4 regions of the Mesorhizobium sp. LjRoot246 genome follow, and region 3 is predicted to be linked to each of the others. Evidence: predicted binding sites of a transcription regulator. Region 3 holds the regulator's gene; each other region holds the start of a gene.
The links. Region 3 encodes LexA, which represses DNA repair genes until DNA is damaged. Its sites were predicted from a motif close to TGTTCNNNNTGTGTTCNG; they were not measured.

Region 1 (2,200 bases), 990 kb from region 3:
GTCGATGGCGCGGTCGGCGCCGAAGCGTGCGAGACCTTTTTTCGTGCCGGGCCGGCGTTTCTCGTCGGCGAGGCCGAGCGGCAGTTCAAGCTGCAGCTCGAGGCTTTCCTCGAGATGCGACACCGAGATTGCCAGCAGCGAGATCGTTTTCTCCTGGCGGTGGTCGGCAAGCACGCCGCGCACCAGATCGCCGGCGATCTCGGCCAGCATCGTGGTTGCCGAGATCGGCTGGTCGAGCGTGATCGAACGGGTGACGGCGCGGAGATCGGCAAAGCGCACGCGCACCGTCACCGTGCGGCCGGGCCTTGCCTTGGCGCGCAGCCGGCTGGCGACGCGGTCGGCCAGATGCAGCAGAGTGGGTACGATGACCCGCGCCACGGCGGGTTTCTGGCCGAGCGCCGATTGCGCACCGGCCGAATGCGCGCGGCGCTTGGTCTCCAGTTTTCGCGGGTCGCGGTTCCACGACAGCGCCGACAGCTTTTCACCGGCGGCAGGACCGAGCAGCCGCGTCAGCGCACCACGATGCGTCCTGGCCAGTTCTCCAATCGTCTCGATGCCGATTTCGGCCAGCCGCGCCCTAGTCGCCGGGCCGACGCCCCACATCAGCCCGACCGGCAAATCGTGCAGGAAGGCGGTCTCGCTGCCGGGTTCGACCACCACCAGCCCGTCGGGCTTGGCGACCTGCGAGGCGATCTTGGCCAGGTGCTTTGTGCGCGCCACGCCGATCGAGATCGGCAGGCCGAGTTCAGCCCGCACGCGGCGGCGGATGGTCGTTGCGATCTCTTGCGGCGAGCCGAACAGATGCGTGCAGCCGGCGACGTCGGCAAAGGCCTCGTCGATGGAGATGCGCTCGACCAGCGGGGTAAAATCGTCGAGCACCTTGATCGCCGCGTCGCCCAGCCGCTGGTAGTGGCTGAAATTGCCGCCGACGAAGATCAGCTGCGGGCAGAGTTCGCGCGCCTTGCGCCCCGGCATGCCGCCACGCACGCCGAAAGCGCGCGCTTCATAGGAGGCGGCGAGCACGACGCCGCCGCCCACCGCGATCGGCTTGCCGCGCAGCGACGGGTCGAGCAACTGCTCGACCGAGGCATAGAAGGCGTCGAGATCGGCATGCAGGATGGTGGCTGTCGTTTCCATCCGACCGCACATCCGCAGCTGCTGATAGATGTGAACAAATAGAGAACAAAAGGGGGTGATTGTCAAGGAGACCACGCATCGGCGTTCTCACACACCCACCCTTTTCCTTGGAAATCGGACGGCTGTTGTCGGATTGTTCCTTTCGACAACGTCTTTCATGCAGGCGTTAGCGTGAGAAGGAGAACGACATGACAGACCACATCATCTCGCCTTACCGGGACTGGTTTGAAGTCCACAAGGCGCATCTCAAGAAAGAGAAGGCTTTCACGCACCAGCGTCAACAGCTTGCGGCAGACCGGCGAGCACTACCTTGGCTGCGAATCGCAAAGCCCTACGAATTCGATACGACGCAAGGGAGGAGATCGCTCTCTGACCTCTTTGAGGGCCGTAGCCAGTTGATCGTCTATCACTTCATGTTTCCGCCCAATGCAGATTATCGCTGCACCGGCTGTTCCTTCCTCTCAGATCACATCGACGCCGCCAATCTGCATCTGATGCATCACGATGTCTCCCTCGTCGTGTGCTCGCGCGCTCCGCTTGCTGAACTGCTGGACTTCAAGGCGCGGATGAATTGGCAGTTCGATTGGGTGTCGTCATTCGGGAGTGACTTCAATTTTGACTTCCAGGTATCGTTCACGGAGGACCAGATCGCCTCGGGAAGGGTGCTGTTCAATTTCGAAGAGGTCGCGATGACAGGGAGAGATCGCGGCGGTGCCACCGTTTTCTACAAAGACGGCGATGGCGAGATTTTTTGTACTTTCCAGGTACGAGGACGTGGCGGCGAGAACCTGATCGGTACATACAGCTATCTCGACCTGACCCCGATGGGCCGCAATGAAAATGGACCCTCCCATACGCTGGGCGATTGGGTGCGTCTTCATGATGAGTATGATGCTCGATGACTATTGCGGCGGGGCGCCGCGTAGTAGCGACGCCCTGCATGGGTTCGGCCTCAGCGCTTGTCTGACGGGCTTCGGCTGGCAGCCAGATGCTCCCTCCGCAGCGCCGCTTTCGTCTGTTCCAGCGCAGCCTCGCCACCCGCCGCCAGTTCTTCGGCGATCCG
Region 2 (2,200 bases), 1.2 Mb from region 3:
TGGGTCCTCGGATATGAGAGCGTCACCGATGCCGCATCGGTGCTCGCCGCTCGGCATGACCCAAACCCAATTCACCCGCGTAAACCGGAAGCTAAACCCGCGTCAGATTTTGTGCAATGCACAATGGACAGAGCAGTTGCAAAAAATCACTTAGGGGAGCGGCGTTCCTGCCTGGCCGGCGCCATCCAGATCTCGGCGTCGAGCCGCTTTGTTGCGAGGCCGCGGGCGATGGCCTCGGCACTGCCGGCACTCTTGGCCGAGGCAGCTGCCTGGCGCTTGCTGATCAGCAATCCGTCGGCCAAGGCGCGGTTTCCTGAAAAAACGCGGGCCAGGAACGGCATACGGCTGCCACGCGCCCGCGAAAACCGCGCCGCCATGGTTTGCTTGGCAGTGTGCGCAACAACCTCATCGATCCAGCCCTCCATCAGCCGCGCGCCTGGTTCCAGGAGCAGTAGCCAGTCACCCTTGGTCTGGCGGATGCCGGCAGCGACACCGCCCGTCACATACTGACAGCCGGCATGCTCGGCCACACGATGCGTCTGGTCGGTGGAGCCCGTGTCGCAGACGATGACTTCACGCACCACGCCCTCAACCGCGCCGCCAATCAGCGAGGCTAGCGTGCGGGCAAGGCCCTCCTCGTCATTGCGGGTTTCGATGAGAACGCTGAGCATCCTCAGCCGAATAGCGGAAAGCGTTGGGGAGCGCCAGTTTTTGCAGCGCACCATAGAAAGTTCTTGCTTTGTTCTCATCAGCAAGGTAGGAATATTTTCATGAACAGAGCGATTCGACACAACATGGACAGTCCCTGGGAGCGGGCGAAGATGGAACAGATCGTGCGCGCCGATATTGCGGCTTTCGGAGCAGGAAGGGCCGAGATGGCCAATGCGATGATCGAACAGAGCGGCGTGCGTGTCCGCCCGGACCGCAACCGCGGCAGGTCGGCGGGCATCAACCCGTCCGGCCGGTTCGAGCCGGTCAGCCGGCACGTGTTCGACGATGGCTGGAATTCGCTGGAGGAACTGCCGCCCTTCAAGACCGAAGTACAGGTCGAGAAGCCGCGCACCATCATCACCCGCAACGAATCGCCCGACATCTCTTTCGACCGGTCGATCAACCCCTATCGCGGCTGCGAGCATGGCTGTGTCTATTGCTTTGCCCGGCCGACGCACTCGTTCATGGGCCTGTCGCCGGGTCTGGATTTCGAATCCAAGCTGTTTGCCAAGCCGGATGCGGCGCGCTTGCTCGACAAGGAGCTTTCGAAGGACAGCTACCAGCCGCGAACCATCGCTATCGGCACCAACACCGACCCCTACCAGCCGATCGAGAAGCAATACCGGATCATGCGCGAAATCCTCGAAGTGCTGGAAGCGCGCGGCCATCCGGTCGGCATCGTGACAAAGTCCGCCTTGGTGACGCGCGATATCGATATCCTGTCGCGCATGGCCGAGCGCGGGCTCGCCAAGGTGGCGCTGTCGGTGACGACGCTCGACCGTATGCTGGCGCGCACCATGGAGCCGCGCGCGTCGACGCCGACCAAGCGGCTGGAGGCGATCCGGCAGCTTTCGGATGCCGGCATTCCGGCCTCGGTCATGGTGGCGCCGATCATCCCCGGCCTGACCGATCAGGAGATGGAACGCATCCTCGATTCGGCACGCGCCGCAGGGGCGCGCGAGGCGGGTTATGTCGTGCTGCGCCTGCCGCTGGAGGTCAGCCCGATCTTCAAGGACTGGCTGCTGCGCCATTATCCCGACCGCTACCGCCATGTGATGTCGTTGATCCGCTCGATGCGCGACGGCAAGGACTACGATTCGGAATGGGGCAAGCGCATGAAGGGTGCGGGACCCTATGCCTGGCAGATCGGCCGGCGCTTCGAGATCACCGCCAAGCGGATCGGCCTTAATGCCGAACGACGCACGCTGCGGACCGACCAGTTCGTTGCCGCCGGGAAAGATCAGATGCAGTTGACGCTGCTTTGAAGAGACAATTCGTCGCGATGGTTTGATCCGTCGCGCACCAAGAATCCCGTCCGGCCTGCCCCGGCCTGCAGACGGTGCCCTCCCGGTCCGGCGCCCCACCCGACCCGGAGGGACTTGCGGAGAATCGGAGCCGATGCGAACCTCGCCGCAACATGGCTCGCGCGCGTTCTGATTCTCCGCCTCTCTTTGAGATCATCGAGAAGCCCGACTTCTCCTTCGAGACG
Region 3 (2,200 bases):
GGCTGGCGGTTGAAGTGCTGGAAGACATTCTGCGCACAAATGCATGGCAAGACCAGCGTTTTGCCGTCAAGGAGGCCGTTACCTGACGCAGCCCTCTCGCCGATTGTTGTCGCCGACTTACCTCCTGGTCGGATGACCGAGGGACGAATTTCTAGCTCGCAAATGCATTCCCCGCCGGGCTGCCGCGCTGGGTGCAATAATTAACCAAGGTTGGCATTTTGGCTTCGTTTCGTTCACGGCAAGCGAACGCCGGGAAAGCTGGGAAATGCCCCGGCTGCGGGTCCATCAGCGGCTGATGCCACGCCTGGGATGAGGGTAGGGCCACAGCCTATTAACCATAATAATTTCAATGCCGGCAAGCGCAGTACGGCGGCGCGCAATCGTGCGTGCGGCTCGCTGGCCACCACCGAATAATTTCGGCCCCCTTAATAAATTCATTAAACTTTAAACAGTTGCAGAACACAACTGGAACAGATAGGGTTTGTTCTGGGTTTGTTTTTCGATTCTGGTTTCAGGCAACCTGGGGGCCGCCATGCTGACACGCAAGCAACATGAACTGCTGATGTTCATCCATGAACGCCTGAAGGAGAGCGGCATTCCGCCGTCCTTCGACGAGATGAAGGAGGCGCTCGATCTTGCCTCCAAATCCGGGATTCACCGGCTGATCACGGCACTCGAGGAGCGCGGCTTCATTCGCCGGCTGCCCAACCGGGCACGCGCGCTGGAAGTGCTGCGGCTGCCGGATTCGATCGCGCCCGGCCTCAACGCGGCAAAGAAGTTTTCGCCAAGCGTCATCCAGGGCAGCCTCGGTCAGGGTGGTGGTCTGGGCCGGCAGCTCAAGCCGGCGCCTTCGCGGATGCCTTCGCCCGGTAATGACGACGACGCGGTCTCCGCAGTGTCGATCCCGGTCATGGGCCGCATCGCCGCCGGTGTGCCGATCGATGCCATCCAGCATCAGACGCATTCGATCTCGGTGCCGCCGGACATGATCATGGGTGGCGAGCACTATGCGCTGGAAGTCAAGGGCGACTCGATGATCGAGGCCGGTATCTTCGACGGCGACACCGTCATCATTCGCAACGCAAACACGGCGAGCCCCGGCGAGATCATCGTGGCGCTGGTGGATGAAGAGGAAGCGACGCTGAAGCGGTTCCGCCGCAAGGGTGCCTCGATTGCGCTGGAAGCCGCCAATCCGGCCTACGAGACACGGATTTTCGGGCCGGACAGGGTCAAGGTGCAGGGCAAACTCGTCGGCCTGATCCGCCGCTACTGAGACGTCTGCGGACTGACCATTGGCTTCTCGGGTTTCTTGAAGGGTGGCAGGCCCCTCGCCTCGCGCGAGAATTTGCGTTGCGCGTGCCAGGGCCGATATGGGCTGTCCACCGCGAAGCTAATCGTCGCCGGCGTGGTTGCCGATTGGCGATCGAAGAAGATCGCGGCACTGCCTTTGCGAGCCAGTTGCCGCTTGGTGACCACGAGAACTAGCGGGTTGTGGCAGGCGTCATACGCGGTGGCGTCGTTGATGACGATCAGGTCTGCGAAGCCGCAGGTTTTCCACGTGTCTTTCCGGTCTTCGATATAGGCAATGATCGCGCCGGACGGGTGCTTGGCCAGACAAACGCCCGAGGTGCAATAGAACGGCGATCCCGGCGGCAGTTCTGTGGCATCCGCGATCTCGAATTGTCCGTCACCCTTGTCAAACACCTCCGGCACGATGATGGTTTCGGATATCAGCGCGCGTTTCCAGTTGTCGACCGTGAATTCGTTCGGCCGTGCGCGGCTGACGGCGAGCTCGCCGCCGCCGATTGGCAGCGCCACCAGCCTGGCGTCCTCCGAGATCAGCACGTCGGGCGTGCGTGTGTCCGAGACGGTCAACAGGCCGGCAAGCGCGACTGGGATGGCTGCGAGCCGCAGCCATGTCGTCGCCATCGTCGCAGTGACCAGGGCGATCGCTACCAGCAGGACGGACTGCTGCGAAATCAATCCGACCGCATCGACAGGCGAACGCTCGGAGATCCACCCCGATATGGCGATCATCATCGTCAGGCCCTTACCCATCAGATAGAGGGCCGGCCAGTCCAACCCGAACGGCATCAGCAGCGCGCTGGCAACGGCCAGAAACATGACGACTGTCACGATCGGCATTATCGCCAGATTGGCGAACAGGCTGAGTGGCGACACACGCTGAAAGTGCCAGATG
Region 4 (2,200 bases), on a different contig from region 3:
AGGCGCATAGCGGCGCAACGCCCACAGCGCCAACCGCTCGAGCGCGATTTCGTCGGCGTCGGGCTCGGCGTCATGAACAATCAGGCCCGGGACGAGCGCCTGCGCCTTGCTCCCCGGCATGCCGATGCGCAGGCCGGCCGCGTGGGCTGCCGCATCGGCGGCGAGCACGACACGGCGACGACCGTCGCGGCCGATGAGTACGAGCGGCGTCTCAGGCGGAGGCGCGGCGTCGCCCGATTTCCTTCTGAAGCGGTCTGTCAACCACAACGGAAGGAAGAGCGATACGACCCTTGGCATCGCATGCCTCCACTGTAAAATCTGCACTCTCTCCGGCCCGGCATCGGATCAGCTCAACGTGCCAGCGCGCCCGTCCGATGCCCGGTACCGGCAATGGCGTCGACGGCAGGACCGACACCCGCCAGCGTGTCTCGGCGGCGGTTGGCTGGCAAAAATCGGTTGCCTCCGTCTGCCGACGCCAGCGGCGAATGGCGATGCCGATGGCGCCGGAGCTTTCGGCGGCAAGCTGCAGACGCCGTGAGGCCGTCATCGAAAGCCGGGCAATCTCGGCAACGACGGCGCCAAAGCCGCCACGAAGCCCCTCCTCAAAACAGCCGAGAGCGGATTTTTCGTCGCCGGCTTCGACATAGATTACCCGTCCCGGAGGAAGGCCGGCCTGTTCGATCGCAGGCGCGAAAAGATCGGGCCGGGTAACGCACCACAGCACCTTGCCGGCAGTCCGCGCGGCAATTCCCGCTGCAAACAGTGCCGCGGCCGCGCCATCGACGGCGCCATTTCCGCCGCCTGCCACCTCGTGCAGACCGCCAAAGGCCAATCCTCCTCCCGGCAGAACCCTGTCGATGGCAGCCACTCCGAACGGCAAAACCGTGCGGGCGCGCGCGCTTCCGCCCTCGAGACGCGCGATGCGTTCTCGAAGCTCGGAAATGGCAGCAGGGGGCGCCGATACACTCATCTGACCCTTGAAACGCGAAAAGCCTGTGATATGTTCTACATTTGTTCTCGTCTTGGGTAAGAGTCAATCGGGATGATGTCATGACCTCTGCGGAAGGCGAAGGCGTCGAAGCTCCGAAGCTCCCGAACAGCAATGGAGACAGGTGATGACCATCACCATCCGCGTCGAAGGAGCGCAGCTGGAAGAAATCGTGCGCGGCCTGCTCGCCGCACAGGACGTGTTCGACGAGGCCGGCGTCACCCCAGATCAGGCGGCGACGGCGCGCTTTGTTGTCGAAGGTTGGGACATCCGCGGCTTTGCCGGCAAAGTGCCCGAGGAAGAACTCGCGATCTGCACCGTCTGGGACGAGGCCGACCAAGCGGCGGTTCAGGCTTGCTGTGCCGGCTGGGCTGTCGACAAAATCCCAAGCTCGGCCGATCTCGAGCTCGTCAGGGAACCCCAGCATTTCAGGCTTACGTCGGAGGAAGAGCGCGGCGAGTGGCTTTTCCAAACCGCTGATGCCGGCATTCTCGAAGAGATGTGCGAGGAAGGCTATTTCGACGACGGACGGCCCGAAGACGAGGTCGTCTTCTTGCTCGACGATTGGGATTTCGAGCAACTGACCAACGAGCAGCGGCGGCTATATGACCAACGGATCTATCCGCTGATGCGTGTGTGGTTTTTCGAGCGTGAACGTTTTGAGGAAGAGTATGCTCATCGTCGCGCTGAGTGGTCAGGCCGGTCGCCGGATGAGCGGCAGCTCACCTTATTCGCAGCGTGAGTGCGACGTCGCTATAAGAACGTCGATCAATCGTACAGCGTCCGGCCGATAATGCCTTCATTTGCCTCACCCAATCTACCACCACACGCCGCCGAGCTTGACGACGACGCGCTGCTGGACATCGTCCAGCGGCAGACGGTCGGATACTTTTGGGAGGGCGCCCATCCGGTCAGCGGCCTTGCTCGCGATCGGCAGAAGACCACCGGCGACCCTGCCAATGATCTCGTCGCGATTGGCGGCACCGGCTTCGGCATCATGGCTCTTATCGTCGCGGTTGAACGCGATTGGATCGATCGCGGTGCAGCGCTGCGGCGATTGCTCCAGATGCTCGACTTCCTGGAACGTTCGCCGCGCTACCACGGCATGTTTCCACATTTCATCAATGGCTGCACAGGTGACACCATCCCCTTCCGGCGCAGGGATGACGGGGCGGACCTCGTCGAGACAACCTTCTTGTTCCAGGGATTGAT

Region 1: dinB (DNA polymerase IV) is a predicted target of LexA. The motif match lies at 1,168-1,185, and genes of this name have one in related genera.
Region 2: ACSQ3L_RS25630 (PA0069 family radical SAM protein) is a predicted target of LexA. The motif match lies at 730-747, and genes of this name have one in related genera.
Region 4: ACSQ3L_RS31105 (ImuA family protein) is a predicted target of LexA. The motif match lies at 1,002-1,019, and genes of this name have one in related genera.

The regions. Positions count from the first base shown of each region.
Region 1 is NZ_CAXUSN020000001.1:3,016,174-3,018,373, forward strand. It holds gene dinB (DNA polymerase IV) at 1-1,137, opposite strand, end outside; gene ACSQ3L_RS14510 (DUF899 domain-containing protein) at 1,326-2,039, shown strand; gene ACSQ3L_RS14515 (winged helix-turn-helix transcriptional regulator) at 2,090-2,200, opposite strand, start outside.
Region 2 is NZ_CAXUSN020000001.1:5,210,178-5,212,377, forward strand. It holds gene ACSQ3L_RS25625 (glycosyltransferase family 2 protein) at 147-671, opposite strand; gene ACSQ3L_RS25630 (PA0069 family radical SAM protein) at 822-1,976, shown strand; gene ACSQ3L_RS25635 (ribonuclease HII) at 2,129-2,200, shown strand, end outside.
Region 3 is NZ_CAXUSN020000001.1:4,007,607-4,009,806, reverse strand. It holds gene kynU (kynureninase) at 1-86, shown strand, start outside; gene lexA (transcriptional repressor LexA) at 533-1,273, shown strand; gene ACSQ3L_RS19405 (ComEC/Rec2 family competence protein) at 1,267-2,200, opposite strand, start outside.
Region 4 is NZ_CAXUSN020000002.1:66,491-68,690, forward strand. It holds gene ACSQ3L_RS31100 (Y-family DNA polymerase) at 1-297, opposite strand, end outside; gene ACSQ3L_RS31105 (ImuA family protein) at 212-970, opposite strand; gene ACSQ3L_RS31110 (hypothetical protein) at 1,116-1,730, shown strand; gene ACSQ3L_RS31115 (glucoamylase family protein) at 1,782-2,200, shown strand, end outside.